DNA from 2 places in the Sporosarcina pasteurii genome. Region 2 is predicted to be linked to the other one. Evidence: a T-box and tRNA genes for the amino acid it is inferred to sense, from the RefSeq annotation. Region 2 holds a T-box; the other holds one or more tRNA genes.
The links. The T-box of region 2 lies ahead of AB1H92_RS05940 (valine--tRNA ligase). A T-box ahead of a tRNA ligase gene usually reads a tRNA of that ligase, here a tRNA-Val.

Region 1: it encodes a tRNA-Val, which carries the amino acid that the T-box ahead of AB1H92_RS05940 (valine--tRNA ligase) is inferred to sense. The anticodon was not compared.

The regions. Positions count from the first base shown of each region.
Region 1 covers NZ_CP160452.1:2,713,365-2,729,090, forward strand. The annotation lists gene AB1H92_RS13025 (PH domain-containing protein) at 23-475, shown strand; gene trmL (tRNA (uridine(34)/cytosine(34)/5-carboxymethylaminomethyluridine(34)-2'-O)-methyltransferase TrmL) at 507-980, opposite strand; gene queG (tRNA epoxyqueuosine(34) reductase QueG) at 999-2,144, opposite strand; gene AB1H92_RS13040 (B3/4 domain-containing protein) at 2,202-2,894, shown strand; tRNA gene AB1H92_RS13045 (tRNA-Leu) at 3,132-3,212, opposite strand; tRNA gene AB1H92_RS13050 (tRNA-Cys) at 3,248-3,321, opposite strand; tRNA gene AB1H92_RS13055 (tRNA-Gly) at 3,332-3,406, opposite strand; tRNA gene AB1H92_RS13060 (tRNA-Gln) at 3,411-3,482, opposite strand; tRNA gene AB1H92_RS13065 (tRNA-His) at 3,489-3,564, opposite strand; tRNA gene AB1H92_RS13070 (tRNA-His) at 3,598-3,673, opposite strand; tRNA gene AB1H92_RS13075 (tRNA-Trp) at 3,735-3,805, opposite strand; tRNA gene AB1H92_RS13080 (tRNA-Tyr) at 3,810-3,894, opposite strand; tRNA gene AB1H92_RS13085 (tRNA-Thr) at 3,915-3,990, opposite strand; tRNA gene AB1H92_RS13090 (tRNA-Phe) at 4,000-4,075, opposite strand; tRNA gene AB1H92_RS13095 (tRNA-Asp) at 4,089-4,164, opposite strand; tRNA gene AB1H92_RS13100 (tRNA-Met) at 4,168-4,242, opposite strand; tRNA gene AB1H92_RS13105 (tRNA-Val) at 4,374-4,449, opposite strand; tRNA gene AB1H92_RS13110 (tRNA-Glu) at 4,501-4,575, opposite strand; tRNA gene AB1H92_RS13115 (tRNA-Ser) at 4,606-4,697, opposite strand; tRNA gene AB1H92_RS13120 (tRNA-Asn) at 4,701-4,775, opposite strand; rRNA gene rrf (5S ribosomal RNA) at 4,830-4,944, opposite strand; rRNA gene AB1H92_RS13130 (23S ribosomal RNA) at 5,077-8,028, opposite strand; tRNA gene AB1H92_RS13135 (tRNA-Ala) at 8,135-8,210, opposite strand; tRNA gene AB1H92_RS13140 (tRNA-Ile) at 8,227-8,303, opposite strand; rRNA gene AB1H92_RS13145 (16S ribosomal RNA) at 8,435-9,988, opposite strand; gene AB1H92_RS13150 (nucleotidyltransferase-like protein) at 10,378-11,241, opposite strand; gene AB1H92_RS13155 (YgzB family protein) at 11,373-11,750, shown strand; gene perR (peroxide-responsive transcriptional repressor PerR) at 11,896-12,324, opposite strand; gene AB1H92_RS13165 (D-2-hydroxyacid dehydrogenase) at 12,496-13,440, opposite strand; gene bcp (thioredoxin-dependent thiol peroxidase) at 13,461-13,937, opposite strand; gene AB1H92_RS13175 (glutamate-1-semialdehyde 2,1-aminomutase) at 14,074-15,378, shown strand; gene AB1H92_RS13180 (aromatic acid exporter family protein) at 15,503-15,726, shown strand, end outside.
Region 2 covers NZ_CP160452.1:1,295,003-1,310,728, forward strand. The annotation lists gene AB1H92_RS05880 (tetratricopeptide repeat protein) at 1-65, shown strand, start outside; gene tig (trigger factor) at 166-1,452, shown strand; gene clpX (ATP-dependent protease ATP-binding subunit ClpX) at 1,603-2,865, shown strand; gene lon (endopeptidase La) at 2,976-5,300, shown strand; gene yihA (ribosome biogenesis GTP-binding protein YihA/YsxC) at 5,297-5,878, shown strand; gene hemA (glutamyl-tRNA reductase) at 6,481-7,851, shown strand; gene AB1H92_RS05910 (inner membrane protein YpjD) at 7,951-8,781, shown strand; gene hemC (hydroxymethylbilane synthase) at 8,834-9,772, shown strand; gene AB1H92_RS05920 (uroporphyrinogen-III synthase) at 9,759-10,520, shown strand; gene hemB (porphobilinogen synthase) at 10,522-11,502, shown strand; gene hemL (glutamate-1-semialdehyde 2,1-aminomutase) at 11,503-12,795, shown strand; gene AB1H92_RS05935 (hypothetical protein) at 12,919-13,761, shown strand; T-box leader at 14,008-14,261, shown strand; gene AB1H92_RS05940 (valine--tRNA ligase) at 14,309-15,726, shown strand, end outside.

The DNA.
Region 1 (15,726 bases), 1.4 Mb from region 2:
AATCCGTAGCTAATGATAGGGGGTGATATTCATAACTTTCCGTTCAAAAGTCGATACTTTTTTTATTATGTTCATGTTAATTGTCACACTGATCATTGGCGTGGTTGCATTAGTGCCTCTATTTTTAGATAATGCCGAATTAGCAACAGTTCTTATATTAATTTCAACGTTTCTATTTACAGTAGGTTTAATTCTTTGGAGTACGTTCAATGTTAAATATATTTTTTACGAAGATTTTTTATTCTTGCAAGGTGGACCGTTTAGAAGTCGGATTCCGTATGATCAAATCACAAAAATCACCCCGACTTCAGATATATTGACAGGGTACAGAATTCTAACGTCAAAAGATGCGATTGAAATCTTTTATACGCCTAGCTTACTAGGAAGCGTGAAAATTTCACCTGAAGATCAGATGGGTTTTATTGCTGAATTAAAAAAGCGATGTCCAAATGTATACAAAAAGGGCTTCCAATGATTGTATCTGATTCATTGGAAGCCCTTTTTTATTACTTCAAACCATTAAAGGATTGCTGTCGAAGTGCTTCATATACTAACACCGCGGCGGTATTTGATAAGTTTAACGCACGTATATTGTCATTCATCGGAACCCGTAAACAGTTCTCTTCATATTCAGCAAGAATTTCATCAGGCAATCCCTTTGTTTCCTTCCCAAATACAAAGAAAATATCCTCCTCTGAATTTGAATAATCAAAGGACGCATAAGATTTCTGTCCAAATTTCGTGATAAAATAAAACTTACCTTCAGGATAAGCATCGATAAACTGACGAATTCCATCATGATATGTGACATCCACATGCTGCCAATAATCAAGCCCTGCCCTTTTTAACATTTTATCTTCTGTTGAAAATCCTAATGGTTTAATTAAATGTAATTTTACACCTGTACCTGCACAGGTTCTCGCGATATTTCCCGTATTCGCAGGAATTTGCGGTTCAAATAACGCCACATGTATTGCCATTTCAGCACTTCCTCTGTTCTAAATATGAGTCTCTTCTTGCCAATTTTCAAGCGCTTTTTCTAATTCTAGTCGAACATCTGCATGCTCTTCTGTTTCTAAAGCTGCTTGGATTGCTTCATAACTTGCTGTTGTTCCAATTTTACCAAGTGCCCAAGCAACCGTCCCACGCATAACAGGTCGTTGATCATTTAATAGCATTTCCATTAATTTAGGTATTGCCGCTTCTTCTTTAAAATGTGCCAGTGCGATGATTGCATTCCGTTGAATCGGATTTTTCCCTCTCCATGATCCTGCCATATGTCCAAATTGCTCTCTAAATTGGCGATTTGATAAATCCAACATCGGCTCCAAAATAGGTTTCACAAGTTCTGGTTCTGGTTCAAATGCTTCCTGATGCATGTTATACTTTTTCCTGTTTTTCGGACAAATTGTTTGGCATGTATCACAACCGTATACACGGTTTCCAATCTTCGCCCTAAACTCTTCAGGAATCGATGTCTTCGTCTGTGTTAAAAATGCGATACAGCGCTGCGCGTTAAGCTGTCCGCCTTGTATTAATGCACCCGTTGGACAAGCATCTAAACATAACGTACAGTCTCCACACTCGTCTTCCATCGGCTCATCTGGTGCGAATGGGATATTTGTAATCATCTCACCTAAATACACATACGACCCAAATTCAGGCGTGATAATTGAACAGTTCTTTCCTGACCATCCAATTCCCGCCCGCTCTGCTACTGCCCGGTCAGCAAGTTCTCCTGTATCTACCATAGAACGTAGCTTTGCGGTCGGTACACGGGCTAATATAAACTCCTCCAGTAACTTTAAACGCTCACGTAGAACAATATGATAATCCGTTCCCCAAGAAGCACGACAAAAAATCCCACGCCGCTCTCCTTTTTTTCCACGCACAGAATTTTCCATTCTAGAAGGATACGCGATTGCAATCGCTATAATACTTTCTGGTCTATCAAGAAGAAGTGCTGGTTCTGTACGCTTATTAATATCTTTTTCTTCAAATCCTGATTGAAAACCGAGTTCTTGTTGACGGACTAATCGGTTTCTTAATTCGTGAAAGGGAGCTGCCGTCGTAAATCCTATTTTATCAATTCCGATTGTAGCAGCATATTTTTTTACTTCCTCTTGCAGTTCGAGTATATTCATCTCCAAACACCTCCTCTGTGGTAAAATAAAAACGATACTATATAAAGGATGATAATATTGAAAGTAAGTATAGACAAAGAAATAGTAAAGACTTTGCCCGCATTTAAAATAGGCCTTAACCATTATACCAAAATTACGGTCTCAGAATCTCCTCAAATGCTAAAAGGACGCTTACAATTATTTCAAGAACAACTTTTCTTTGAACTTGATGACAAGGCAGTCACAGAATTTCAAGGTGTTCAGGAATGGCGTGAAGTATGGAAAGCATTTGGCGCAAACCCAAGCCGTTATCGTTCTTCAATTGAAGCGTTACTGAGAAGAATAGGCAAACAAAATTATTTACAACCTGTTAATTCGTCTGTTGACATGAATAATTTTTTCTCTTTGCAATATGAAATTCCGATGGGGATTTATGACACGCAGCGTATTCAGGGTGATATTGCATTTAACATTGGAACAAGTAAAACAACTTTAGAAGGACTAAACGGACGTCTAAACCATGTGAATAATATGATCGTTCTGTCCGATAACATCGGTCCTTTCGGGAGCCCTTTTGTTGATTCAAAACGGACTGCTGTTTCTGAAATTACAACATCCGCTGTTCATGTGTTCTTCCTGCGTCCTTCTATGGACACGGAAGAAGCAGCTAAACTATTAACAGCCGCGGGGAAAATGTTTACGAATGTTCATGGCGGTGAAGTGTGCTCAAAGATTTTGCATAAAGAACAGCCTTCTACTATTCTAGATTAATATTTTAATGAAGGCATGAGAGGGTAAACATAGCCTAACCAATAACCTTTTCCTATTTACTTTGTAACCAATTATTAATCTGCATCTAGAGCATTCCAAACAATCCTCTAATGCTTCCGATAGTTTCCTTTATGGAAAAGGCTCCTTCTTTTAGGAGCCTTTTCTTTTTCGAGTATTAGATAAAACACTTATAATTTATATCAAAAAAAGACACAACCGAAGTTGTGTCTTTATTGATACCCGAGGCCGGACTTGAACCGGCACGCCTTACGGCATCGCATTTTGAGTGCGACGTGTCTGCCATTCCACCACTCGGGCTAAGAAATATTTAAATGATCATATAAAGTCAAATTTGGAGGCGGCAACCGGAATCGAACCGGTGATAAGGGTGTTGCAGACCCGTGCCTTACCGCTTGGCTATGCCGCCTCTATAAAATTGGAGCGGAAGACGGGATTCGAACCCGCGACCTCCACCTTGGCAAGGTGATATTCTACCACTGAACTACTTCCGCATAACTGGGGTAGCTGGATTCGAACCAACGAATGACGGAGTCAAAGTCCGTTGCCTTACCGCTTGGCTATACCCCAAAAAAATGGGGCGGCTGAAGGGAATCGAACCCTCGAATGTCGGAACCACAATCCGATGCGTTAACCACTTCGCCACAACCGCCATAATACTATTAAATGTTTATATCTTGAAAAATGGGGCGGCTGAAGGGAATCGAACCCTCGAGTGTCGGAACCACAATCCGATGCGTTAACCACTTCGCCACAACCGCCATAACATAAAAATAATTCCAATACGATTAATAAAGGAATGTTTCTGATTTCAGAAAATAACAGGGGCAGTAGGATTCGAACCCACACCAAAGGTTTTGGAGACCTCTATTCTGCCCTTAAACTATGCCCCTAGAATGGTGGTGGGGGAGGGATTCGAACCCCCGAACCCTGAGGGAGCGGATTTACAGTCCGCCGCGTTTAGCCACTTCGCTACCCCACCATATTAAATAAGAGTTTTCTTGGTGCCGGAGAAAGGACTTGAACCCTCAACCTACTGATTACAAGTCAGTTGCTCTACCAGTTGAGCTACTCCGGCGAATAAAAATGGTGGCTTAGGACGGAATCGAACCGCCGACACAAGGATTTTCAGTCCTTTGCTCTACCGACTGAGCTACTAAGCCTTTATTATAAAAATGGCGGTCCCGACGGGAATCGAACCCGCGATCTCCTGCGTGACAGGCAGGCATGTTAACCGCTACACCACGGGACCATTTGGTTGCGGGGGAAGGATTTGAACCTACGACCTTCGGGTTATGAGCCCGACGAGCTACCACTGCTCCACCCCGCGACAATAATATGAATTAAATCAAATTGACTTTCTACGCTTATGATGAGTTTGACACCTTTCGTGACTTTGTCACGTCGGTGCTAATCGCATTCGTTGTGATGCGACTTGCTCCACCCCGCGATAATAATATATGGTGGAGGATGACGGGATCGAACCGCCGACCCCCTGCTTGTAAGGCAGGTGCTCTCCCAGCTGAGCTAATCCTCCATGTTAAAATTGCGATACTTTGTAGTACTGCACTATTTCATATAGTAAATATGGTGACCCCTACGGGATTCGAACCCGTGTTACCGCCGTGAAAGGGCGGTGTCTTAACCGCTTGACCAAGGGGCCTTTATGTATATAGTTACTGTTTTAAAAATCTGGCGGAGAGCAAGGGATTTGAACCCTTGAGGCAGCGCAAACCGCCTACACGATTTCCAATCGTGCTCCTTCGGCCACTCGGACAGCTCTCCAATTGGCTCCGCAGGTAGGATTCGAACCTACGACCGATCGGTTAACAGCCGATTGCTCTACCACTGAGCTACTGCGGAATAATATTATCAATGTCTGTCCATTCACATTATATGTGTGGATAAGGATTGCGAGACCAGCAACGTCCTACTCTTGCAGGGGCTAACCCCAACTACCATCGGCGCTGAAGAGCTTAACTTCCGTGTTCGGTATGGGAACGGGTGTGACCTCTTCGCTATCGCCACTGGACTCTATTAACACGACAACTCTAATTATATCAAATCCTGCTAGGAATGCAAGCCTTTTTTGTAAATTAATTAGTTTTGTTCGTTCAAAACTGGATAAACGTGACATTTGATGACACAAACTCGTAACATTTAAAAGGATAAGTCCTCAATCGATTAGTATCCGTCAGCTGCACATGTCGCCATGCTTCCACCTCGGACCTATCAACCTCATCATCTTTGAGGGATTTTACTTACTTGCGTAATGGGAAATCTCATCTTGAGGGGGGCTTCATGCTTAGATGCTTTCAGCATTTATCCCGTCCATACGTAGCTACCCAGCTATGCCTTTGGCAAGACAACTGGTACACCAGCGGTATGTCCATCCCGGTCCTCTCGTACTAAGGACAGCTCCTCTCAAATTTCCTGCGCCCGCGACGGATAGGGACCGAACTGTCTCACGACGTTCTGAACCCAGCTCGCGTACCGCTTTAATGGGCGAACAGCCCAACCCTTGGGACCGACTACAGCCCCAGGATGCGATGAGCCGACATCGAGGTGCCAAACCTCCCCGTCGATGTGAACTCTTGGGAGAGATAAGCCTGTTATCCCCGGGGTAGCTTTTATCCGTTGAGCGATGGCCCTTCCATGCGGAACCACCGGATCACTAAGCCCGTCTTTCGACCCTGCTCGACTTGTAGGTCTCGCAGTCAAGCTCCCTTATGCCTTTGCACTCTACGAATGATGTCCAACCATTCTGAGGGAACCTTTGGGCGCCTCCGTTACTCTTTAGGAGGCGACCGCCCCAGTCAAACTGCCCGCCTGACACTGTCTCCTACCCCGCTAAGGGGCATGGGTTAGAATTCCAATACAGTCAGGGTAGTATCCCACCGATGCCTCCACCGAAGCTGGCGCTCCGGTTTCAAAGGCTCCTACCTATCCTGTACAGACTGCATCAGAATTCAATATCAGGTTGCAGTAAAGCTCCACGGGGTCTTTCCGTCCTGTCGCGGGTAACCTGCATCTTCACAGGTACTATAATTTCACCGAGTCTCTCGTTGAGACAGTGCCCAGATCGTTACGCCTTTCGTGCGGGTCGGAACTTACCCGACAAGGAATTTCGCTACCTTAGGACCGTTATAGTTACGGCCGCCGTTTACTGGGGCTTCGGTTCAAAGCTTCGCTTGCGCTAACCTCTCCCCTTAACCTTCCAGCACCGGGCAGGCGTCAGCCCCTATACGTCACCTTACGGTTTTGCAGAGACCTGTGTTTTTGCTAAACAGTCGCCTGGGCCTATTCACTGCGGCTCTCTCGGGCTTTAACACCCTATCAGAGCACCCCTTCTCCCGAAGTTACGGGGTCATTTTGCCGAGTTCCTTAACGAGAGTTCTCTCGATCACCTTAGGATTCTCTCCTCGCCTACCTGTGTCGGTTTGCGGTACGGGCACCTCCCGCCTCGTTAGAGGCTTTTCTTGGCAGCGTGAAATCAGGGACTCCGGGGAAAATTCCCCTTGCTATCACAGCTCAATGTTATAGAAACGGGATTTGCCTCGTTTCACACCTTACTGCTTAGACGCACATTACCAACCGTGCGCTCACCCTATCCTACTGCGTCCCCCCATTACTCAAACGGCGGGGAGGTGGTACAGGAATATCAACCTGTTGTCCATCGTCTACGCCTTTCGGCCTCGACTTAGGTCCCGACTAACCCTGAGCGGACGAGCCTTCCTCAGGAAACCTTAGGCATTCGGTGGAAGGGATTCTCACCCTTCTTTCGCTACTCATACCGGCATTCTCACTTCTAGGCGCTCCACTAGTCCTTACAGTCTAGCTTCGACGCCCCTAGAACGCTCTCCTACCACTGACACCAAAGGTGTCAATCCACAGTTTCGGTGATTCGTTTAGCCCCGGTACATTTTCGGCGCAGCGCCACTCGACCAGTGAGCTATTACGCACTCTTTAAATGGTGGCTGCTTCTAAGCCAACATCCTGGTTGTCTGGGCAACGCCACATCCTTTTCCACTTAACGAATACTTGGGGACCTTAACTGGTGGTCTGGGTTGTTTCCCTCTCGACTACGAATCTTATCACCCGCAGTCTGACTCCCAAACAAAAATCATCGGCATTCGGAGTTTGTCTGAATTCGGTAACCCGGGATGGGCCCCTAGTCCAAACAGTGCTCTACCTCCGAGATTCTAACGTTTGAGGCTAGCCCTAAAGCTATTTCGGAGAGAACCAGCTATCTCCAGGTTCGATTGGAATTTCACCGCTACCCACACCTCATCCCCGCATTTTTCAACATACGTGGGTTCGGGCCTCCAGTAAGTGTTACCTTACCTTCACCCTGGACATGGGTAGATCACCTGGTTTCGGGTCTACGACTACATACTAAAACGCCCTATTCAGACTCGCTTTCGCTGCGGCTCCGCATTCTCTGCTTAACCTTGCATGTAATCAGTAACTCGCCGGTTCATTCTACAAAAGGCACGCCATCACTCAGCTTATTTCCGAAGAAACAGCATCGAGCTCTGACTACTTGTAGGCACACGGTTTCAGGATCTATTTCACTCCCCTTCCGGGGTGCTTTTCACCTTTCCCTCACGGTACTGGTTCACTATCGGTCACTAGGAAGTATTTAGCCTTGGGAGATGGTCCTCCCGGATTCCAACGGAATTTCACGTGTTCCGTCGTACTCAGGATCCACTCTGGAGAGAATACACTTTTGATTACGGGGCTATTACCCGCTATGGCAGACCTTTCCAGGTCGCTTCATCTAATGCATTCCTTTGTAACTCCGTATAGAGTGTCCTACAACCCCAGGAAGCAAGCTTCCTGGTTTGGGCTGTTCCCGTTTCGCTCGCCGCTACTCAGGGAATCGATTTTCTTTCTCTTCCTCCGGGTACTTAGATGTTTCAGTTCTCCGGGTGTGCCTCATATACGCTATGTATTCACGTATATGTACTGTTCCATTACGAACAGTGGGTTTCCCCATTCGGAAATCTCTGGATCAAAGCTTACTTACAGCTCCCCAGAGCATATCGGTGTTAGTGCCGTCCTTCATAGGCTCCTAGTGCCAAGGCATCCGCCGTGCGCCCTTTCTAACTTAACCTTAAAAATCCAATGCTGTATAGCGATATACAACAATTGAATCATACATTACTACATTTGTGTTTATTTCAATGTCGTTTTATCCAGTTTTCAAAGAACAAGTTATATGGTGGAGCCTAGCGGGATCGAACCGCTGACCTCCTGCGTGCAAGGCAGGCGCTCTCCCAGCTGAGCTAAGGCCCCATATCACTTTCGAAAATGGTGGGCCTAAGTGGACTCGAACCACCGACCTCACGCTTATCAGGCGTGCGCTCTAACCAGCTGAGCTATAGGCCCTTCCGAAAATTATATGAAGTATTTATTAAATTTCGAAACACTTAGTTTCCACTTTTTTATAAACCTTCAAAACTGAACGCAAAACGTCAAGTTGAAGAGAACTTTCTCTTCATTCCGTTAAATATCCTTAGAAAGGAGGTGATCCAGCCGCACCTTCCGATACGGCTACCTTGTTACGACTTCACCCCAATCATCTGTCCCACCTTCGGCGGCTGGCTCCCAAAAGGGTTACCCCACCGACTTCGGGTGTTACAAACTCTCGTGGTGTGACGGGCGGTGTGTACAAGACCCGGGAACGTATTCACCGTGGCATGCTGATCCACGATTACTAGCGATTCCTGCTTCATGCAGGCGAGTTGCAGCCTGCAATCCGAACTGGGAACGGTTTTATGGGATTAGCTCCCCCTCGCGGGTTGGCAACCCTCTGTACCGTCCATTGTAGCACGTGTGTAGCCCAGGTCATAAGGGGCATGATGATTTGACGTCATCCCCACCTTCCTCCGGTTTGTCACCGGCAGTCACCTTAGAGTGCCCAACTGAATGCTGGCAACTAAGGTCAAGGGTTGCGCTCGTTACGGGACTTAACCCAACATCTCACGACACGAGCTGACGACAACCATGCACCACCTGTCACCGCTGTCCCCGAAGGGAAAGGTATATCTCTATACCGGTCGGCGGGATGTCAAGACCTGGTAAGGTTCTTCGCGTAGCTTCGAATTAAACCACATGCTCCACCGCTTGTGCGGGTCCCCGTCAATTCCTTTGAGTTTCAGCCTTGCGGCCGTACTCCCCAGGCGGAGTGCTTAATGCGTTTGCTCCAGCACTAAGGGGCGGAAACCCCCTAACACTTAGCACTCATCGTTTACGGCATGGACTACCAGGGTATCTAATCCTGTTTGCTCCCCATGCTTTCGCGCCTCAGCGTCAGTTACAGACCAGAAAGCCGCCTTCGCCACTGGTGTTCCTCCACATCTCTACGCATTTCACCGCTACACGTGGAATTCCGCTTTCCTCTTCTGTACTCAAGCCTTCCAGTTTCCAATGACCTTCCACGGTTAAGCCGTGGGCTTTCACATCAGACTTAAAAGGCCGCCTGCGCGCGCTTTACGCCCAATAATTCCGGACAACGCTTGCCACCTACGTATTACCGCGGCTGCTGGCACGTAGTTAGCCGTAGCTTTCTAATGAGGTACCGTCAAGGTACAGGCAGTTACTCCTGTACTTGTTCTTCCCTCACAACAGAGCTTTACGATCCGAAAACCTTCTTCGCTCACGCGGCGTTGCTCCATCAGACTTTCGTCCATTGTGGAAGATTCCCTACTGCTGCCTCCCGTAGGAGTCTGGGCCGTGTCTCAGTCCCAGTGTGGCCGATCACCCTCTCAGGTCGGCTACGCATCGTCGCCTTGGTAAGCCGTTACCTCACCAACTAGCTAATGCGCCGCGGGCCCATCCTGCAGTGACAGCATAGCCGTCTTTCAGAGTTCCTTCATGTGAAGGAACTGATTATTCGGTATTAGCCCCGGTTTCCCGGAGTTATCCCCAACTGCAGGGCAGGTTGCCCACGTGTTACTCACCCATCCGCCGCTAACAAAGGAAGAAACAAGTTTCTTCCTTGTTCGCTCGACTTGCATGTATTAGGCACGCCGCCAGCGTTCGTCCTGAGCCAGGATCAAACTCTCCATAATAGAGAAATTCGATTAGCTCGACTTCTTTGCTGGCATCATTAAGATGTCCAAATTTCGAATCCGAAGATCCGTTTCCTACAAGCCAACAAGTTGGTTTGTAGTTGTTATATCTTGACGTTTTGCTGTTCAGTTTTCAAGGTTCATACTTGTTGATTAAAACTACTCTTTTTCAAGTCCGTCGCCCGAAGCGACTCCTTTAATATAACATCGCGTAACAAAAGAGTCAAGAACTTTTTTGAAAAAGTTTTTCATCTAAAGTTGCTTGCTGTTTCTTTCGTTCGTTTGAAGCGACGATTAATAGAATAACATAGTATCAATTAAAATGTCAACATCTTTTCTAAAAAAATAATGGGATGCCTGAATAGCACCCCATCTAAGCTATATCCCTGTTAGATAACCTTATACATTCTATGATAGATTAAACTATTTTTAGATGGACTTTCTACAACTCCAATAAACCCTTTTTTAATTAGAAACTCAATGAACACTTCTAATTCAACTGAGTATAACTTTAACTCCTCATGCTCATGTAACTCCTGTATCTCCCAAAGTTCTTGAGTAACCATCACTTCTAAAATATGTTGTGCACCATCTGCTGTCCGGTTATAGATAAAGAACTCACTTGCCAGGAAGAGCAGTTCCAAACGTTGTTTCAATGGTTCTTCACTCATAATTAATTCTTCATAAAGCTTATAAATAGCTGGGTCTATTCTTTTTACTTGATTCCATACTTTCACTTCTGGGAATAAACCTTTCTCAATAACCGCAAGTCTTGCTAAATGGTGTAATGAATTTACGACATGATTATAAGCATCTAAATAGTTTTCTTTCTCATAAAAAGTTTTTCCTTCTATATAAGCCCGAACTAACCTAGAAAGTTCTAATCCCATTTTTATTTTCTGACCATAATAAGGATACTCTATCAATTCACGTTTCATATTTTCCACATACTCATTGCGATCGAAGTAGACAGTACCGTTAAATAACCATTCTACGACTTTTCTTTTCGAGCCTACTACTAACCACTTTTTAAGTTGACTATCACTAATTACGTGCATAGCAGCATTTCCCGCGTCGGACATATAATGTTTTGTATAGATTGGGGTTGTCTCATCAGCGGTAATTATTAGGAGGATTGCATCGAACGTATCTGTATTCGGATCCTCTTCTTCTCTTTTTTCAACGAGGAGCACACCAAGTGTTGTCGGATCACTTGCTCGTTCTTGATAAATCGACCTTAAAACTTGCTCCATTCTCCCCACCTCCTTGTTCTAAATTACACTTCGACATTTAGACGTAAACTCCTTTATTCAAGTTCTAAATATATCGAAAAAATTAAAATTATGCTATAGTAATTGTTGATAGTTAAGGAGGATTATTTCGTATGAAACCGTATAAAAATAAGATAAACCGCATTCGTTCCTTTGCCCTTTCATTAATATTTATCGGTGTTGTCATTATGTACGCAGGGATTTTCTTCAGAAAATATGAAATTATTATGTTGATTTTTATGGCACTCGGTGTGTTGTGCATTGTCGCAAGCACCATTACTTATGCTTGGATTGGTGCCATATCGACTCGAGCAGCTCAAGTTGTTTGTCCTGAATGCGGAGGCCTTACAAAAATAGTTGGACGTGTCGATATGTGTGGACATTGTCGCGAACCCTTAACAATGGACCCATTACTCGAAGGTAAAGAGTTTGATGAATCCTACAACAAGCCAAGTAAATCAAGGAGTAACAAAAATTCAACTAGCCATTAACACATTGGCTTATGAACTCATTAATCATACACAGTTCCACGTAAATTTACCTTGAATTATAAATAATCCATGTTTAGTAAAATAAAAACAACCCTAAGTTTTACTTGTATAAAACTTAGGGTTGTTTTTTAACATGATGATTTTCTTATTTTGCCAAACACGTCGGACACGTACCGTATACTTCTAGCCGATGTGAATTCACTTTAAATCCTGTAATATGAGCGGCAAGTTGTTCAACTTCTTCTAAGCCCGGATAGTGAAAATCTACAATCTTCCCACAATCATCACAAATAATATGATAATGATCATGTGTGATAAAATCGAAACGACTCGAAGCATCACCGTACGTGAGTTCTTTAATGAGTCCTACGCTTAGAAAAACACGAAGATTATTATAGACGGTCGCTACACTCATGTTAGGAAAGTTGCTAGCAAGCGATTTATATATTTCATCGGCAGTTGGGTGTGATTTAGAAGTAACAAGATATTCTAAAATAGCATGTCTTTGAGGAGTGATTCTAACTCCACTTTGTTTCAACGTGTCCAGCGCGTCTTTTAACGTAATTTCAGACATCGCTCTGCACCTCAATCCTATAAAGATTATTACTTTGTAATCATTATAATCAGTTTACTTAATTGATGGTCAGTTTGTCAACTAAAGCGATGCTTATCTGTAAAAATTATATCATCCAAACCAATCCAATTGAGAACTACCCTCATGCTTATACTTCCCCGCGAATCCAATTCAATACCCTTGCTTTAGATTCACCACATTACGATAGTCTTTTTCCTTATTTAGATATTTTTCAAGATTTTCTTGGAAAATATCTAAGGCACGTTCGATATACTTCCCCGATTTACCCGATACATGTGGGGACACGGTACAATTCGACAATGTCCAAAACTCACTGTTCTCAGGTAAAGGTTCAGTTTGAAATACATCAAGTACCGCATGAAGAATCTCTTTCTCTTTTAAGGCCTCAATTAACACTTCTTCATTCAGTACGTCACCACGACCGAAGTTTAAAAATATCGCCGATTCTTTCATAACCTTAAAATGCTCGGCAGTTAATAACCCTTTTGTTTCTGGAGTACTTGGCAATACGGAAATAACAAAATCCGCTTGTGGCAACTTGCCTTTTAGTTGTTCAAATGTAATTGTTTCATCCATATAATCGGCTTTTCTTCCAGAACGATTGCAACCTACAGTATAAACGCCAAACGCTTGTAGCAATCTACCAATTTCCCCACCAATTGCACCAGGTCCTAAAATTATCGCAGTCGAGTCGCGTAACTCTGTGGAATGAAAATCCCCTTTCCACTCTTTCGTTTCTTGGATCGCATAAATCTCTGGAATTGAACGTTTCAAACCTAATATATGTCCTAACACCGATTCTGCCATTGGCGTTTTATGGATCCCACGCACATTTGTCACCAAAATATTTCGTTCTTCTAATGCTTCTAGTGGCATCTTGTCTATCCCCGCTGAAGCAACCATAATCCACTTTAATTGTTCTGCACGCGCCAACAGTTCACGGTTAATATTTCCGCCATATGTGACAATGACATCCGCAATGTTTGCCTCTTCACAAGATGCAGTTCTTTTAAAGTAAAAAGTACACGCAGGAAAATTCTGGACTAACGCTGCTTTTTGATGTTCTTCTATATTAAATGTAAATAATATATCCATCAAGACACCCCCATTGTCAATTAGCCATTTACAATTTGCTTTAATGTTGCCAACGCTTCATCGATATGCCCCTTCACTCTCACTTTACGCCATTCCTTTACAACTTCACCTTGTGGATTAATTAAAAATGTTGATCGTTCAATGCCCATAAATTCACGTCCGAACATTTTCTTTAATTTCCAAACACCATATTTTTCTGCAACTTCATGTTCATCATCAATTAATAGTGAAAAAGGAAGTCCATGTTTACCAATAAACTTTTGATGAGATGCTTCGTTATCAGGGCTAATACCTAAGATTACAGCATTCAAATTACTAAATTCTTCATAGTTATCTCGGAAATCACAAGCCTGCGTTGTACAACCTGGCGTTGAATCTTTCGGATAAAAATATAAAACTACATATTTTTCATTCGCGAAATCTTCTAACGAAACAAGCTCTCCTTTTTCATTACGTAGTGAAAATGATGGTGCTTTTTTTCCTTCAAGAACTGTCATTGTCATTTCCTCCCCTAATTATGAATAAACTCTTTCATTATCGTACCCGAGGAATCTTAGACTTTCAATTTCTTTGGCGTATTGAGGAAATTTTGTTTAGAATAGAAGAAGTAACAGATGAACGGAGGAAATCAATATGAATAGAACAAAATCAGAAATCATTTATAAAGAAGCTACGGAGCATATTGTAGGCGGCGTTAACAGTCCATCCCGCGGCTATCACGCAGTAGGTGGCGGCGCACCGACAGTTATGGAAAGTGCAAAGGGTGCCTACTTTTGGGATGTAGATGGCAATAAATATATCGATTATCTAGCAGCCTATGGTCCAATCGTTACGGGTCATGCGCATCCGCATATTACAAAAGCAGTGACGCATGCAGCTGAAACGGGACTTCTTTATGGAACACCAACACGACACGAAGTGAAATTCGCCAAAATGTTAAAAGAAGCAATGCCGAAAATGGATAAAGTTCGCTTCGTAAACTCAGGAACAGAAGCTGTAATGACGACAATTCGTGTTGCAAGAGCCTACACAAACAGAACGAAAATCATGAAGTTTGCTGGCTGCTATCACGGACATTCGGATCTCGTGCTTGTATCAGCAGGTTCGGGTCCGGCAACACTTGGTACACCTGATTCTGCAGGTGTTCCTACTTCAATTGCAGAAGAAGTGATTACCATTCCTTTTAATAATCCAGAAGCTTACAAAGAAGCGATGGAAAAGTGGGGACATGAAGTAGCCTGTGTATTAGTAGAACCAATTGTTGGGAACTTTGGAATCGTTGAACCAAACGAAGGATTTTTAGAACTTGTTCATGAACTAGCTGCAGATAAAGGCGCGCTCATCGTTTATGATGAGGTGATTACAGCTTTCCGATTCCATTACGGCGGTGCACAGGATATGCTCGGATTAACACCTGACTTAACTGCACTCGGAAAAGTAATCGGCGGAGGTTTACCAATCGGCGCTTATGGCGGTAAAAAAGAAATTATGGAACAAGTTGCACCGCTTGGCCCTGCCTACCAAGCAGGAACAATGGCTGGAAATCCTGCATCGATGCTTGCTGGAATCGCATGTCTTGAAGTGCTACAGACGGAAGGCGTTTATAAAGAGATGGATAGACTTGGTGCGATGCTTGAAGAAGGCATTCTACAATCTGCTAAAATGCACGGTGTTACCCTAACGACAAATCGTCTAGGCGGTGCACTGACACTTTTCTTCACAGACGAAAAGGTTGAAAACTACGAACAAGCAGAAGCAACAGACGGCGAAGTTTTCGGGAAGTTTTTCAAGTTATTATTGAAAAATGGTATTAATATCGCTCCATCTAAATACGAAGCTTGGTTCTTAACAACTGAACATACTGAAGAAGATATTAAAGAAACGATTTCTGCGGTCGATAAATCATTTGAAGAACTTTCAGCAACACTGAATCAGTAAATTATCGTATAATAGCTTCAAATAAACTTAGTAGGCGCGGATAATTTTGTGTCAATGATTATCCGCGTTCTTTGGAAGTTTTGCAGATTCAGTATTTCATTTTTGAACAGAAAGGAATAACCTTATGAGACTTGGGGCTCGTATTTTAAAAACAGGTGTTGCAATTGTACTCGCTTTATTCATAGCCGAGTTGCTCAAATTACCAACCACCGTATTCGCTGGTATCGCGGCTATTTTCGCAATTCAACCATCCATTTATCGCTCCTACTTAAGGATAGTCGAACAAATCCAAGGAAATATTATTGGCGCGATTATTGCGGTTACTTTCGTTCTAATTTTTGGTCATCA
Region 2 (15,726 bases):
CCAATACACCCCTTCTTGCATTCATCAAACAATTGGACAACGATTCAGATTTTAAACCAGTATAAAATATATTGAAAGATCATGACGTTATGCTATACTGAAACAGTTGTCAAAATTGCATATACGTGTAAAATAGATTTACAAAAGATTCGGAGGTTTTTTAACATGTCAATTAAATGGGAAAAACAAGAAGGTAACCAAGGCGTTTTAACAGTTGAGGTTCCAGCAGAAGAAGTTACAAAAGGTCTTAATCAAGCATTTAAAAAAGTTGTGAAAGATGTACAAGCTCCAGGTTTCCGTAAAGGAAAAATGCCACGTAAAATGTTTGAAAAAATGTACGGTGTAGAAGCTTTATACAATGATGCATTAGACTTCATCTTACCAGATGCTTATTCGAATGCAGTTGAAGAAGCAGGAATTGAGCCAGTAGATCGTCCTGAAATCGACATCGAGCAAATGGAAAAAGGCAAAGAACTTATTTTCAAAGCGACAGTTACAGTAAAACCTGAAGTGAAACTAGGAGAATACAAAGGTTTAGAAGTGACACGTCAAGAAACTGAAGTAACAGATGAAGAAATTGAAGAGCAATTAAAAGATCGCCAAACAGCATTTGCTGAACTAGTTGTAAAAGAAGACGGCGAAGTTCAAAACGGTGATACAGTTAAACTAGACTTCAAAGGTTTCTCTAACGGTGAAGCATTTGAAGGTGGAGAAGCACAAGACTTCGATTTAGAAATTGGTTCAGGTTCTTTCATTCCAGGCTTTGAAGACCAAATGATTGGTATGAAAGTCGGCGAAGAAAAAGAAATCGAAGTATCTTTCCCAGAAGAATACCATGCAGCAGAACTTGCAGGTAAACCAGCTGTATTCGAAGTGAAAGTTAATGAAATTAAAGCAAAAGAAACGCCAGAGTTAGATGACGAACTTGCAAAAGAAATCGACGAAGAAGTTGAAACGCTAGACGAGTTACGTAAGAAAATGAAAGAACAAACAGCTGAAGAAAAGAAAAATGCTTCTGAAACAGCGCTTCGCGATGATCTTGTTGAAGCAGCAGCACGCAATTCAGAAATCGATATTCCAGAAGTCATGATCGAATCAGAAGTTGAGCGCATGATGGGTGAATTCGAACAACGTCTACAACAGCAAGGTATGAACCTTGATCTTTATTTCCAATTCTCAGGTCAAGATAAAGAGGCGCTGAGTAACCAAATGAAAGACGATGCATTAAACCGTGTACGTGTTTCATTAACACTTGAAGCAATTGGTAAAGAAGAAAACATCGAAGTTGCAGAAGAAGACATTAACGAAGAATTACAGAAAATGTCTGATCAATTCGGTATGGACGTAGAGCAAATTAAAGCAGCATTAGGTGGTACTTCAGTACTTGAAAACGACCTTCGTTTCAATAAAACAGTTGAATTCCTTGTGGAAAACGCAAAAATTACTGAATAAGAAAAAGATATATGGACAAGGTACGGTAGACCGTACCTTGTTTTACATAAAATAAGTATTTTCAAGTCAATTGGTAATTAATTGAGTCCAAATTAGTTGATTATACGGATTGAGTCTTGTAATATTGTCACTTGAAAAGGGGTGAGCATAATGTTCAAATTTAACGATGAAAAAGATAATTTAAACTGTTCCTTTTGTGGAAAATCCCAAGAACAAGTTCGGAAGCTTGTAACAGGCCAAGGGGTCTATATTTGCGACGAATGCGTTGAACTTTGTGCCGAAATCGTCAAAGAGGAGATCGAGCTTGAAGAAGGTTTCGAGTTAAAAGATGTCCCAAAACCGAGAGAAATACAAAGTATTCTTGATGACTATTTAATTGGGCAGGACCGAGCAAAGAAATCGCTCGCGGTAGCTGTATATAATCATTACAAGCGTGTCAATTCTGGTAGTAAAATTGATGATGTAGAACTTGCGAAATCTAACATCGTTCTGATTGGACCTACTGGAAGTGGTAAGACATTACTCGCTCAAACGTTAGCCCGTATTCTTGATGTGCCATTCGCTATTGCAGATGCGACGTCATTAACAGAGGCCGGCTACGTCGGAGAGGATGTCGAAAATATATTACTAAAATTAATTCAAGCAGCAGATTATGATGTTGAAAAAGCTGAAAAAGGCATTATCTACATCGATGAAATCGATAAAGTTGCACGCAAATCTGAAAACGCATCGATTACACGAGACGTATCAGGTGAAGGTGTTCAACAAGCGCTACTGAAAATTTTAGAAGGGACGGTTGCAAGTGTTCCGCCACAGGGTGGACGTAAGCATCCGCATCAAGAGTTTATCCAATTAGATACAACGAATATCCTCTTTATCGTTGGTGGCGCTTTTGATGGCATTAACGATATTATTAAAAGAAGAATTGGTCAAAAGCTCATTGGATTTGGTACAGAGACAGAGCCAGTTGAAGAAGATTCGCTTCTTTCAAAATTAATTCCGGAAGACCTACAAAATTACGGTCTAATCCCTGAGTTTATTGGTCGTTTACCGGTACTTGCAAGCCTTGAGCCGCTTGATGAAGATGCATTGTTACAAATTTTAACATTACCAAAAAATGCGATTGTCAAGCAGTATCAAAAGATGTTAGAAATTGACGGGGTTAACCTAAGTTTTGAAGAAGATGCTTTAATGGAGATTGCGAAAGAAGCTATAGAGCGGAAAACCGGTGCCCGTGGATTACGTTCAATCATTGAAAACATCATGTTAGATATTATGTATGAATTACCGTCTCTTGAAGAAGTGACTGAATGTGTAATTACAAAAGATTCAGTCCTTAACAAAACAAGTCCTATTTTGTTAAAAGAAGATGGGTCTGAATACACGATATTAGATGATAAAGACTCGGCGTAATGCCTGAAGGACAAAGCTGACACCGATTGTGCATAGATATTTGCGCATGTAGGTTGTCAGCTTTTTCCTTCTATCTATACATATTTTATTCCAACGGAGGTGTTTTTAGCTTGAAACAAAACAAACATACAAATATTCCTTTATTACCGCTTCGTGGAATCCTCATTTATCCGACCATGATCTTACATATAGATGTGGGACGTGAACGATCTATTTTTGCAATTGAACGTGCACTTGAGCAAGACAGCCTCATATTTTTAGCAACCCAAAAAGATGCAAGTATTGAAAACCCAGAACGAGATGATTTATACGATATCGGTACGTTCGCCGCTGTTAAATCGATTAAGGAATTAGAAAACGGTACGCATCGGGTTTTAATTGAAGGGATTGCGCGGGCTGAATGGACAAAGTATGAAGAGGATGACTTGTTTAGTGTCGTCGATGTAACAACTTATCAAGACACAACAAAAGTTGATGTTGAAATTGAAGCGTTAATGCGAACACTCGTTAAGTACTTTGAAAAATATGTGAAGGCATCTAAAAAGCTTTCAAAAGATACGTTTAATTCGATTGCAGAAATTCGTGAGCCAGGAAGATTAGCGGATATGGTTACCTCGAATTTACCAATCAAAATTGAAGCAAAACAAGAAGTGCTTGAATTATTGAAAGTGGATGAACGACTTGAATGGCTTATAAACACTTTGCACAATGAGCAAGAAGTACTGTTGATGGAAAATAAAATTACTGCACGTGTCCAACAAGCAATGGAAAGGACGCAGAAAGAATTTTATTTGCGCGAGCAGATGAAAGCGATTCAAACAGAACTCGGTGATAAAGATGGAAAAGGGTTGGAAATTGCTGAACTGAAAGAGAAAATTGAACAAGCAAACATGCCAGAAGGTGTTCAAGAAGTTGCAGAGCGCGAATTAAATCGATATGAAAGAATTCCTGCAGCCTCAGCTGAAAGTGGAATCATACGTAGCTATATTGATTGGCTTGTCGCGCTCCCTTGGTCCGTTGCGTCAAAAGATCAGTTAGATATTAACCGTTCGGCTGAAATCTTAAATCGAGACCACGATGGGTTAGAACAGGTGAAAGAACGGATCCTTGAATATTTAGCCGTTCGTCAATTAACAAATTCACTACGCGGTCCAATATTATGTCTTGAAGGCCCACCGGGTGTAGGTAAGACATCTTTAGCACGCTCAATCGCAGAATCATTAGGCCGTAAATTTGTTCGTATATCACTAGGTGGTGTGCGTGATGAATCTGAAATTCGAGGTCATAGACGAACGTATGTCGGTGCGATGCCTGGAAGAATTATTCAAGGGATGAAAAAAGCTGAGAAAATAAATCCAGTCTTCTTATTGGATGAAATTGATAAGATGTCCAACGATTTCCGCGGTGACCCATCTGCGGCCATGTTAGAAGTATTAGATCCCGAACAAAATGCAACGTTTAGTGACCATTATATTGAAGAACCATTTGATTTATCGGAAGTATTATTTATTGCAACTGCAAATGATTTAAGTGCGATACCTGGTCCGCTACGTGATAGAATGGAAATAATTTCGCTCACAAGTTATACAGAATTAGAAAAAAGTACAATTGCTAAAAATCATTTAATTCCAAAGCAGATGAAAGAACATGGTTTAACAGGTGCTGCTTTACGGATAAATGATGAAGCGATTCTTGATATCATTCGCTATTACACAAAAGAAGCAGGCGTCCGTGGGTTAGAACGTAAAATTGCTGCGGTTTGCCGAAGAGCGGCAAAACAAGTTGTGACTGGCGAGAAAAAGCGTGTAGTGATTACATCAAAGACATTAGAAGATATTCTCGGTAAAAAGAAATTTAGGTACGGACTTGCGGAAACGGTTAATCAAGTCGGTGTAGCAACAGGGCTTGCTTATACGCAAGTAGGGGGAGACACATTGCAAATTGAAGTATCTCTTTCACCTGGTAAGGGAGAGTTAATGTTAACCGGGAAATTGGGTGACGTAATGAAAGAGTCTGCACAAGCAGCACTTTCGTATGTACGATCCAAAACGGAAGCATTTCAAATCGACCCGAAATTTCACGAAACCAATGACATTCATATCCACGTTCCCGAGGGAGCTACTCCGAAAGATGGACCATCCGCCGGAATTACAATGGCAACCGCACTCGTTTCTGCATTAACGGAGCGAAAAGTACGGAGAGAAGTAGGAATGACTGGTGAAATTACGCTTCGTGGACGTGTTCTTCCAATTGGCGGGGTAAAAGAAAAAAGTTTAAGTGCACATCGTGCAGGGTTAACAACAATTATTTTACCGTTTGACAATGAACGAGACATTGAGGATATCCCTGAGAGTGTCCGTAAACAACTAACTTTTAAATTTGTAACAGATGTCGAAGAAGTCCTAGACATCGCATTGGAGGCTGAGGACAAGTGAAAGTCCATAACGTAGAAATGATTATGAGTGCGGTAAGACCTGAGCAATATCCTGACGAAGGATATCCAGAGTTTGCACTCGCGGGACGTTCCAACGTAGGAAAGTCTTCTTTTATTAATCGAATGATTGCACGAAAGAGTTTGGCAAGAACATCTTCTAAACCAGGAAAAACACAAACACTCAACTTTTATAAAATTGAAGAACAGTTGTTTTTTGTCGATGTACCTGGATACGGATATGCAAAAGTTTCAAAGACCGAACGTGAAGCCTGGGGAAAAATGATTGAAGAATATTTAACGACACGTGAAGAATTGCGTGCAGTGATTCAAATCATTGATGTTCGTCATCCGCCAACGACAGACGATCGGTTAATGTATGATTTTCTAAACCATTTTGAAATTCCAGCAATCATTATTGCAACAAAAGCCGATAAAATTCCTAAAGGGAAAGTAAATAAACATTTAAAAATTGTCCGCGACCAGTTAAATATGCGACCAGACGATCCATTAATCTTATTCTCCTCTGAAAAAGGAACAGGCATGGAAGAAACCTGGAAAGAAATCAAAAAAAGGATGTAAACAAAAGCTGAGGGGGATTGCCTAGATGCGACAGGCATAAGGCAGGCTGAAACAGCGGCGTTTTTTTGCCGCAGTGTCAGCTTGACTTATGACCCGAGCATCTATCCCCCGAAGCTGGATGTAATCAAAAGTGGAAAGCGCTGCTTAGCCTCGACAGGCGTTGGAGGGCTTGCCGTAAAAGGCACGTACTTTGTGCCTTTTCGGAAAGACCGAAACGACCCGAGAGACTAGCGCTTGGAACTGGATGTAATCAAAAGTGGAAAGCGCTGCTTAGCCTCGACAGAAAAAGTCTTCTACCTGTGAAATTAACACATATAATAAAATTAAAGGCATTCGCTTTTCTAAACAATGAAACGGTTGATCATCAAAAGATCATCCGTTTTATTGTATATATAACAAAAATGAGATAGGCTAAGTTTAAAAACACATAATCTTTGAACTACATTATATAACTGGTTATATTTATATTAGAACAATTATAAAAACAAGCTAGAAACCTATGCATTTCATAAGGTGTTCACATTTGGTGAACCCATGGGGATTGATATATGTTATACTAATCATAATGAAATATAAGAACGTTGAGAGGTGTGAGCACCAAAGTGCATACAATTGTAGTAGGTGTTAACCATCGGACGGCACCTGTAGAATTAAGAGAAAAACTGTCGTTTGTTGAATCAGAACTGCCGCAAGCAATGCGATTACTTCAACAACAAAAAAGTATTTTAGAGAACATTATTATTTCAACCTGTAACAGAACAGAGATTTATGCAGTTGTCGATCAGATACATACTGGACGTTATTATATAAAGCGCTTTTTATCGGAATGGTTTTCGATTCCGATAAAAGTATTTGAAAATCATTTAATCATTCACGAGAATGATGACATGATTGAACATTTAATGAAAGTTTCGGCTGGCATGGATTCTATGGTCCTTGGAGAAACTCAAATATTAGGGCAAGTTCGGGATAGTTTTCTAGAGGCGCAATCTATCGGAACAACCGGTACTGTCTTCAATCAACTATTTAGACAGGCAATTACTTTTTCGAAAAGAGCGCATTCAGAAACGGACATCGGTGCGAATGCCGTATCTATTTCCTATGCAGCAGTTGAATTAGCAAAACAAATTTTTGGAAACTTAAATCATAAACATGTGTTGATTTTAGGTGCCGGCGAAATGGGTGAATTGGCACTTAAAAATTTACAAGGTAGCGGTGCAGAAAAAGTAACAGTTGTGAACCGAACCTTTTCGACGGCTGAAGAGATGGCTCAGAAATTTGGCGGCGTCGCAAAGCCAATGAATGAATTACAATGTGCGCTTGTAGAGGCGGATATTTTAATTAGTTCTACGGCCGCAACCGAATATGTCATTGATTATCAGACAATGAAATATGTAGAGCGTATGCGTAAAGGCAATTCTTTGTTTTTAATTGACATTGCTGTTCCGCGTGATTTAGACCCACGTATTGGTGAACTCTCCAATGTATTTCTATATGATATTGATGATTTACAAAGTATTGTGGATGCCAATTTGGCAGAACGTGAACGAGCTGCCGAAAAAATTGGTTATATGATTGAAGGTCAAATTATAGAATTTAACGAATGGCTTGCAACGCTTGGCGTCGTTCCTGTAATTACTGCGCTACGTGAAAAAGGCTTGCAAATCCAACGGACGACAATGGAAAGCATATTAAATAAAATTCCTGACTTAACAGAACGTGAGAAAAAGGTATTAAGTAAGCATACGAAATCGATTCTTAACCAATTAATTAGAGAACCTATCCGAGAAGCAAAAGAACTTGCAATGGAACCTAACTCTGCTGAAAAACTAGAGTTATTCCAAAAGATTTTCGGAATTGAGGAAGAAGTAGAAAGAGAGAAAGAAAAAGAAGCAATTGCAAAGTTAGCGAAAAAACGACTAAAAGTTCGTGCGAAGAATAATCCGGTGCCTAAACCTGAGTGGACATTTTAAAGCGAATAAGGAATTTCCGCATTTGAATGCTATATGAAAAATACGGAAATTCCTTTGTTTTTCCGCTATACTTGATAGTTTTAGAAAGGCAGTGGCATGATGACTGATATTACAATGTCAAGATTGCATGAATGGATGGTCGTCTTGTACGCGGTCAGTCTAGTATTTTATTTCATAGATTATTTGAATAAAGATCGCATCGCACACCGCAATGCTTTTAGCTTATTAATGCTCGTCTTTAGTATGCAATCGATTTTTCTTGTACTATTTATAATTGAAACGAAACGTTTCCCTGTATTGTCCTTGTTTGAAGGGATTTACTTTTATGCTTGGCTATTAATTACAATATCAATTGTCCTTCATCTTTTTACAAAACTCGGCTATGCGGTGTTTTTTTTAAATATAATTGGTTTTATCTTTATGACCATCCATACGTTTGCCCCTGTACAAATTAAGCAGTCCACAATAGGGGATGCGTTAATCTCAGAATTACTATTTATCCATATTACTTTTGCGATATTGTCTTACGTTGCATTTGCGATATCGTTTGTCTGTTCGGTATTGTATTTACTCCTCTATCGTAATTTGAAAGAGAAAAAATGGACAAAGCAATTTGGTCGATTACCATCGCTTCAACAAACTGCCACAGGCATGAAAACGGGGATAATTATTGGGATCCCTTTTTTATTTATTAGTTTAGTCCTGGGCATGCAATGGGCGCATATCGTCCTATCAGAATGGTCATTTTTTGATATGAAAATTGTCGGCTCATTTTTCATATTAATTGTTTATAGTTTTCTCTTGTTTGGGATTCAAACTGGAAGATTACGAGGGAATAATCATATGTGGGCAAATATATTTGCTTTTTTATTTGTCATTATTAATTTTTTTCTTGGGAGTACTCTATCCGGATTTCATTTTTGGATATAGTACAAAAGGATTCTGAGAGAGGAAAGAGTTCATTAGGAAGGGTTTGAATGCATTGAGAAAAATTGTTGTTGGTTCAAGAAGAAGTAATCTAGCAATGACTCAAACAAAGTGGTTTATTGAGCAAATGAAAGAAGCAGGTGCACCATTTGAGTTTGAAATTAAAGAAATTATGACAAAAGGTGATAAAAACCTTCATGTGAAGCTTTCTAAAGTAGGTGGGCAAGGTATATTTGTAAAAGAAATTCAAGATGCTTTATTTAATAAAGAAATTGATTTTGCGGTACACAGCATGAAAGACATGCCTGCTGAGTTGCCTGAAGGATTAATGATTGGATGTATCCCACCACGTGTTGATGCAAGAGATGCACTCATATCTACTGACCATGTGAAGTTAATGGATTTACCTGCTGGCTCAGTTGTAGGAACTTCGAGTTTACGTCGTAGTTCACAGCTATTATTAATGCGTCCTGACCTTGAAGTCAAATGGATTCGTGGAACTATTGAAGCGCGCATAGGAAAATTGCGTGAAGGTGAGTACGATGCAATCATACTTGCTGCTGCAGGGATGAAACGTGTTGGATGGGATGATGATATTGTCACAGAATTTTTCTCGGCTGAAGATGTCATTCCGTCAGTGGGACAAGGTGCACTTGGGATTGAATGTCGTTCGGATGATAAGGAGTTACTCGATGAACTGGCAAAAGTAAATGATCCGAAATCTTGGGATGAAGTAACAGCAGAGCGTACATTCTTATCTGAAATGGATGGCTCGGATCAAGTGCCAATCGGAGGTTATGCACAATTAGAAGGATCCAACGTTAAGTTTACAGGTTTTATTGCATCACCAGACGCAAAACAAGTGTTCAAACATACGGTTGTCCATGCGGATCCTGTACAGGCGGGAAAAGAAGTAGCAAAAGTATTGCGTGCAGAAGGTGCTAGCGAAGTAATCGAGAAAGTGTTGGCTGATTTAGACAATGAGAACAAGTGAACCACCACTCAATGGTGAAACGATTATTTTTACCGGAACGCCAAGGGCAACAGATGTATTTAGCTTAGTTGAAGAATACGGTGGAACACCGGTTTCATTGCCGCTTATTCAAGTGGCGGAATTGGTAGAATCGACAGACCAACTTCGTTTGGAAGCTTGCGCAACGTACGATTGGCTCATCTTTACGAGCCAAAGTGCGGTTGCCGCATTTAAAGAAAAACTAGAGCGTTTTAATGTGTCTGTTGAAACGATTCCATCGCATATTGCTGCGATTGGATCAAGAACAGCTGCGGCACTCGAAAAGCTTGGTTTTACTGTAGAGTTTATTCCGACCGTATTCAGTGCAGATGTTTTTGTAAAGCAATTTCAACCAGCGGAGAATGAAGCACGCAGGCTTTTATTTTTACGCGGATCCATCGCAGGTCCTACAATACGGGAAGAACTGCCGTTTGAAGTGGATGAATGGACGATTTACAAGACCGAAAGAGTAACTGATAACGCGGGAAAGCTTGTTCAGTTATTAAAAGAGACAGAAAAAACCTCTGTTTTATTTGCTAGTCCATCTGCAGTAGAAGTATTTGCGGAAGAAGTGGTTCCCGTAGTAGGTTGGAAAGGCTATACAATTGGTGCTATCGGACATATCACTGAAAAAGCGTTGGAAAAAGTGGGCGCAAATGTTCACGTTCGACCCAATACATACACATTGAAAGATCTTGTCGATAAGTTGGCAAGTCGAAAGGATGTTTAGATTGAATCAATTACATTTTCGTCGCAATCGACGTTTACGAAATACAGATACGCTACGCAAAATGGTACGCGAAACTGTTTTACGAAAAGAAGATTTCATTTATCCGATTTTCGTAGTTGAAGGAGAAAACATTAAAAATCCAGTCGCTTCAATGCCTGGCGTGTATCAACTTTCACTTGATCATTTTGAAAAAGAAATTGACGAAGTTGTTTCATTAGGGATTCCATCGGTTATTTTATTTGGTGTACCGAACGAAAAAGATACTGTAGGTTCCCAAGCTTATGCAGAGGAAGGCATCGTTCAAAGGGCGACGCGACTTGCAAAAGAATGTCATCCAAATCTCGTTGTTATTGCAGATACTTGCCTATGTCAATATACGGACCACGGACATTGTGGAGTAGTAGAAGACGGTTATGTCGTGAATGACGCGTCACTTGAGCTATTAACGAAAGCGGCAGTGAGCCAAGCGAAAGCAGGCGCAGATATTATCGCTCCATCAAACATGATGGATGGATTTGTTGCTGCGATTCGCCAAGGATTGGATGAAGCAGGGTTTGTCAACATTCCTATCATGTCGTATGCAGTTAAATATGCGTCGTCCTATTATGGGCCATTCCGCGATGCAGCCCATTCCTCACCGCAATCAGGAGACCGTAAAACGTACCAAATGGATTCTGCAAATCGTCTTGAAGCACTACGTGAAGCGGAAGCAGATGTAGAGGAAGGTGCAGACTTTTTAATTGTGAAGCCAGCACTCTCTTATCTAGATATTATGCGGGATGTGAAAAATAATTTTACATTACCAGTCGTTGCGTATAACGTAAGTGGGGAATATTCAATGATCAAAGCCGCTGCACAAAACGGTTGGATTAACGAACAAGAAATTGTACTTGAAACATTAACGAGTATGAAACGTGCGGGTGCTGATTTAATTATGACGTACCATGCAAAAGATGCAGCACGTTGGTTGGAGGGTAAATAATTGGAAAAACATTATAAGAACTCAAAACAAGCATTTGAAAAAGCAGTAGACCATATGCCGGGCGGTGTAAACTCACCTGTGCGTGCATTTAAATCGGTAAACATGGACCCAATTTTTATGGAAAGTGGAAAAGGGGCAATGATTAAAGATATTGATGGCAATGAATACATTGACTACGTCTTATCATGGGGACCACTTATTTTAGGACACGCTGACCCAGACGTTGTAGAAGGCATTCAACGTGTAGCAGAAACAGGATCAAGTTTTGGCGCACCGACATTAGCTGAAAATGAATTAGCAGAACTTGTGATTGAGCGTGTACCATCGATGGAAATGGTGCGTATGGTTTCTTCAGGGACAGAAGCGACAATGAGTGCACTTCGTTTAGCACGAGGCTATACGGGTCGTAATATTATAATGAAATTTGAAGGATGCTATCATGGACATGGCGACTCCTTGTTAATTAAAGCAGGTTCGGGTGTTGCGACACTAGGTCTACCAGATAGTCCAGGCGTTCCTGAATCAATTGCACGCAATACAATCACAGTGCCTTATAATGATTTAGATAGCGTAAAGCTAGCCTTTGAGGAATACGGATATGATATCGCTGCATTAATTGTTGAACCTGTAGCAGGCAATATGGGTGTTGTTCCTCCACAGCCAGGTTTCTTAGAAGGTTTACGTGAACTGACAACTGAAAATGGTTCACTCCTAATTTTTGACGAAGTGATGACAGGCTTCCGTGTAGGCTATGAGTGTGCACAAGGATACTTCGAGGTTCAACCAGACTTAACTTGTCTTGGTAAAGTAATCGGTGGCGGTTTACCGGTAGGCGCTTATGGTGGATCAAAAGAAATTATGAGTCATATTGCACCAGCAGGAACGGTTTACCAAGCAGGAACATTATCGGGGAATCCACTTGCAATGACTGCGGGAATTGAAACATTGAAAAAGTTAACACCAGCATCATACGAATACTTCAATAAACTGGGCGACCAGTTAGAAGCAGGTTTCCGTGAAGCAGCAGAAAAATATAATATTCCACATACTGTTAACCGCGCAGGTTCTATGATTGGTTTCTTCTTTACCAATGAAAAAGTTGTGAACTACGATAAAGCGAAAACATCTGACCTTGAGTTGTTTGCAGAGTATTATCGCTTAATGGCAGAAGAAGGCATTTTCCTTCCACCTTCACAGTTCGAAGGGATGTTTTTATCTGCAGCGCATACAGAAGAACATATTGCAAAAACAGTTGAAGCTTTCCATAAAGTATTTGCAAAGCTGGCAAGATAATCAAACAAAGCCTTTCTCCACAATTGATGGGGAAAGGCTTTTCGATTAACTTACAGCTACTCTATTCTAAGTAACTAGATCGATGCATACAATTGTCTGTGAAGGAATAGGAGGAGAGATCGTATGAAAAATGTAAAATGGCAAATGAAAGAGAACTTTGCCTTCTCACCAGAAATAGGTTTTCCAGCATCTGCCGATCAACTTAAAGTGACACCAAGGTTTACATTAGAAAAAGTAGAAGGACGGCCCAAGTTAACAGGGATTTACCATCTTGCTGTAAATGTTAATTTAGAGGAAAGAAAGAACGACAATAGTGAGATTAATGAAGCTATTTTAATTGATGATCTAGATATTGACGGAAAAACAGGGTATTTTGAATATGCAGTACCATTTAATATTGATTTCCCACCTGAAGCGGATGACCCTATTGATATTAAAACAATGAATACGACACATGAAATTGATGAAAACGGATGTCTGTCGATTATTTGGGACGTTGAATGCACATACAAAGAAGTTGGCATTCATCAAACACGCGAAGAACAGAAAGAAAACCAATCGGCCAAAACTGCTAGTGCCGAAGCTAAGAAAAAAGAAGCTGTTGCTGAAGAAAAACAAACACAGACTACCAAAAAAGAAGTCGCCGAAAAGCAACAAACAAAAGCTGAAAAAAAAGAAGCTGTCACCGAAGTGAAAGCAACCAAAGAGTCGAATGAACATAAACAAGCGGCGGCTAGTGCTAAAAAAGAAGTTTCTGAAACAAGACAATCTACTACTCCCCAAACCGAAACCGAGGTGGCCGTAGCTAGTCATGAAAGCGAATCAGTCAGAAATACTTCACAAGTAGTCGTCGAAACCGCTTCTTTTACTGAAGATGAAGTGCTCTCATTTATTTCTGAATTAGAAGACGGCATTTCAACGACTGGATTCCGCCTAAATGATGTCCTTGTGCAAGGCGAAAGCTAATGCGCAAAGGATACAAAGCAAAATAAAGTCTCCAGTTGTGGGAACGATGATCATTCGAATTAATTGAAATGCCGCGATAGGAATAATAATCGATTTACAGTAACATCGCGTTTTCCGAAGCCAAGGGGGAAGGAGATACGGGTTATATCCTTTTCTCATAACAAAATCCTTTCTTAAAGGTATTGAAAAGCAACCATTGACCTTGACGAATGAAAGGCTATTCCGTTATACTAAGAATAACTGCATATAGATGCGATGAACGGGATAGTAAGTAATACTTGTTTTCTAAAGAGAGGGGCTACCGGTGAAAAAGCCCTGTAAACAACCTACTGAATGTCACCCGTGAGCAGTTTTCGTGAACATGTTTTTTGGTTGTCGATGATTAATTCCAAAACAGTAGCGAAAGCCGGTTTGAAGCCGTTATGATTGATTGAGATGTACAGCTTTTTTTAGTGTACATAAATAAAGGTGGTACCGCGAATAGCTCCTTCGTCCTTTTAGGCGAATGGAGTTTTTTTATTGCTGAAAATTAAAGGAGGACACGAATATGTCAAAAGATCAATTATCAATGCCGACAAAATATGAACCACAATCAATCGAAGATGGCCGTTATGAATGGTGGTTGAAAGGAAAGTACTTCGAAGCTCAGCCTGATAGTGACAAAGAACCATACACAGTTGTGATTCCACCGCCGAACGTGACGGGCGTTTTACACTTAGGACACGCTTGGGATACGACATTGCAAGATATTATTATTCGAATGAAACGTATGCAAGGCTATGATGCACTATGGTTACCAGGAATGGACCACGCAGGTATAGCGACACAGGCACGTGTTGAACAACGTCTACGTTCAGAAGGAAAATCACGTTATGATTTAGGTCGTGAAAAATTCCTTGAAGCGACTTGGAACTGGAAAGAAGAATATGCTTCCCATATCCGTGAACAATGGGGCAAATTAGGACTAGGACTTGATTATTCCCGTGAACGTTTCACACTAGATGAAAACTTATCGAAAGCAGTACAAGAAGTTTTTGTTAAACTGTATAACAAAGGTTTAATTTACCGCGGTGAATACATTATTAACTGGGATCCTGCAACGAAAACCGCATTATCAGACATTGAAGTAATCCATGAAGATGTGCAAGGTGCATTCTATCATATGCGTTACCCACTCACAGATGGTACTGGAAGTATCGAAATTGCGACAACTCGCCCAGAAACTATGCTAGGTGATACAGCAGTTGCGGTTCATCCGGAAGATGAGCGATACAAACATTTAATTGGAAAAACAGTTACACTTCCAATCGTCGGTCGAGAAATTCCAATTGTTGGGGATGACTACGTCGACATGGAATTTGGAAGCGGTGCGGTAAAAATTACGCCTGCCCATGACCCAAATGACTTTGAAATCGGAAATCGTCATAATTTAGAACGCGTGCTCGTCATGAATGAGGATGGTTCTATGAACGAGTTAGCTGGTAAGTATCAAGGGATGGACCGTTTTGAATGCCGTAAACAAATTGTAATAGACTTACAAGGGATGGGCGTTTTATTTGAAATTGAAGAACACTTACACTCGGTTGGACATTCAGAGCGAAGCGGTGCCGTTGTTGAGCCATATTTATCAACGCAATGGTTCGTAAATATGGAACCACTAGCGAAAGCTGCAATTGAGTTACAAAAAGGGGAAGGCAAAGTAAATTTCGTTCCATCACGTTTTGAAAACACATACTTAAATTGGATGGAAAACATTCATGATTGGTGTATTTCACGTCAACTTTGGTGGGGCCATCGTATCCCGGCTTGGTATCATAATGAAACAGGCGAAGTATATGTCGGGAAAGAGGCGCCTGCAGATATTGAAAACTGGAGACAAGATGAAGACGTTTTAGATACTTGGTTCTCTTCTGCATTGTGGCCGTTCTCAACACTTGGTTGGCCAGATGTTGACAACGAAGAGTT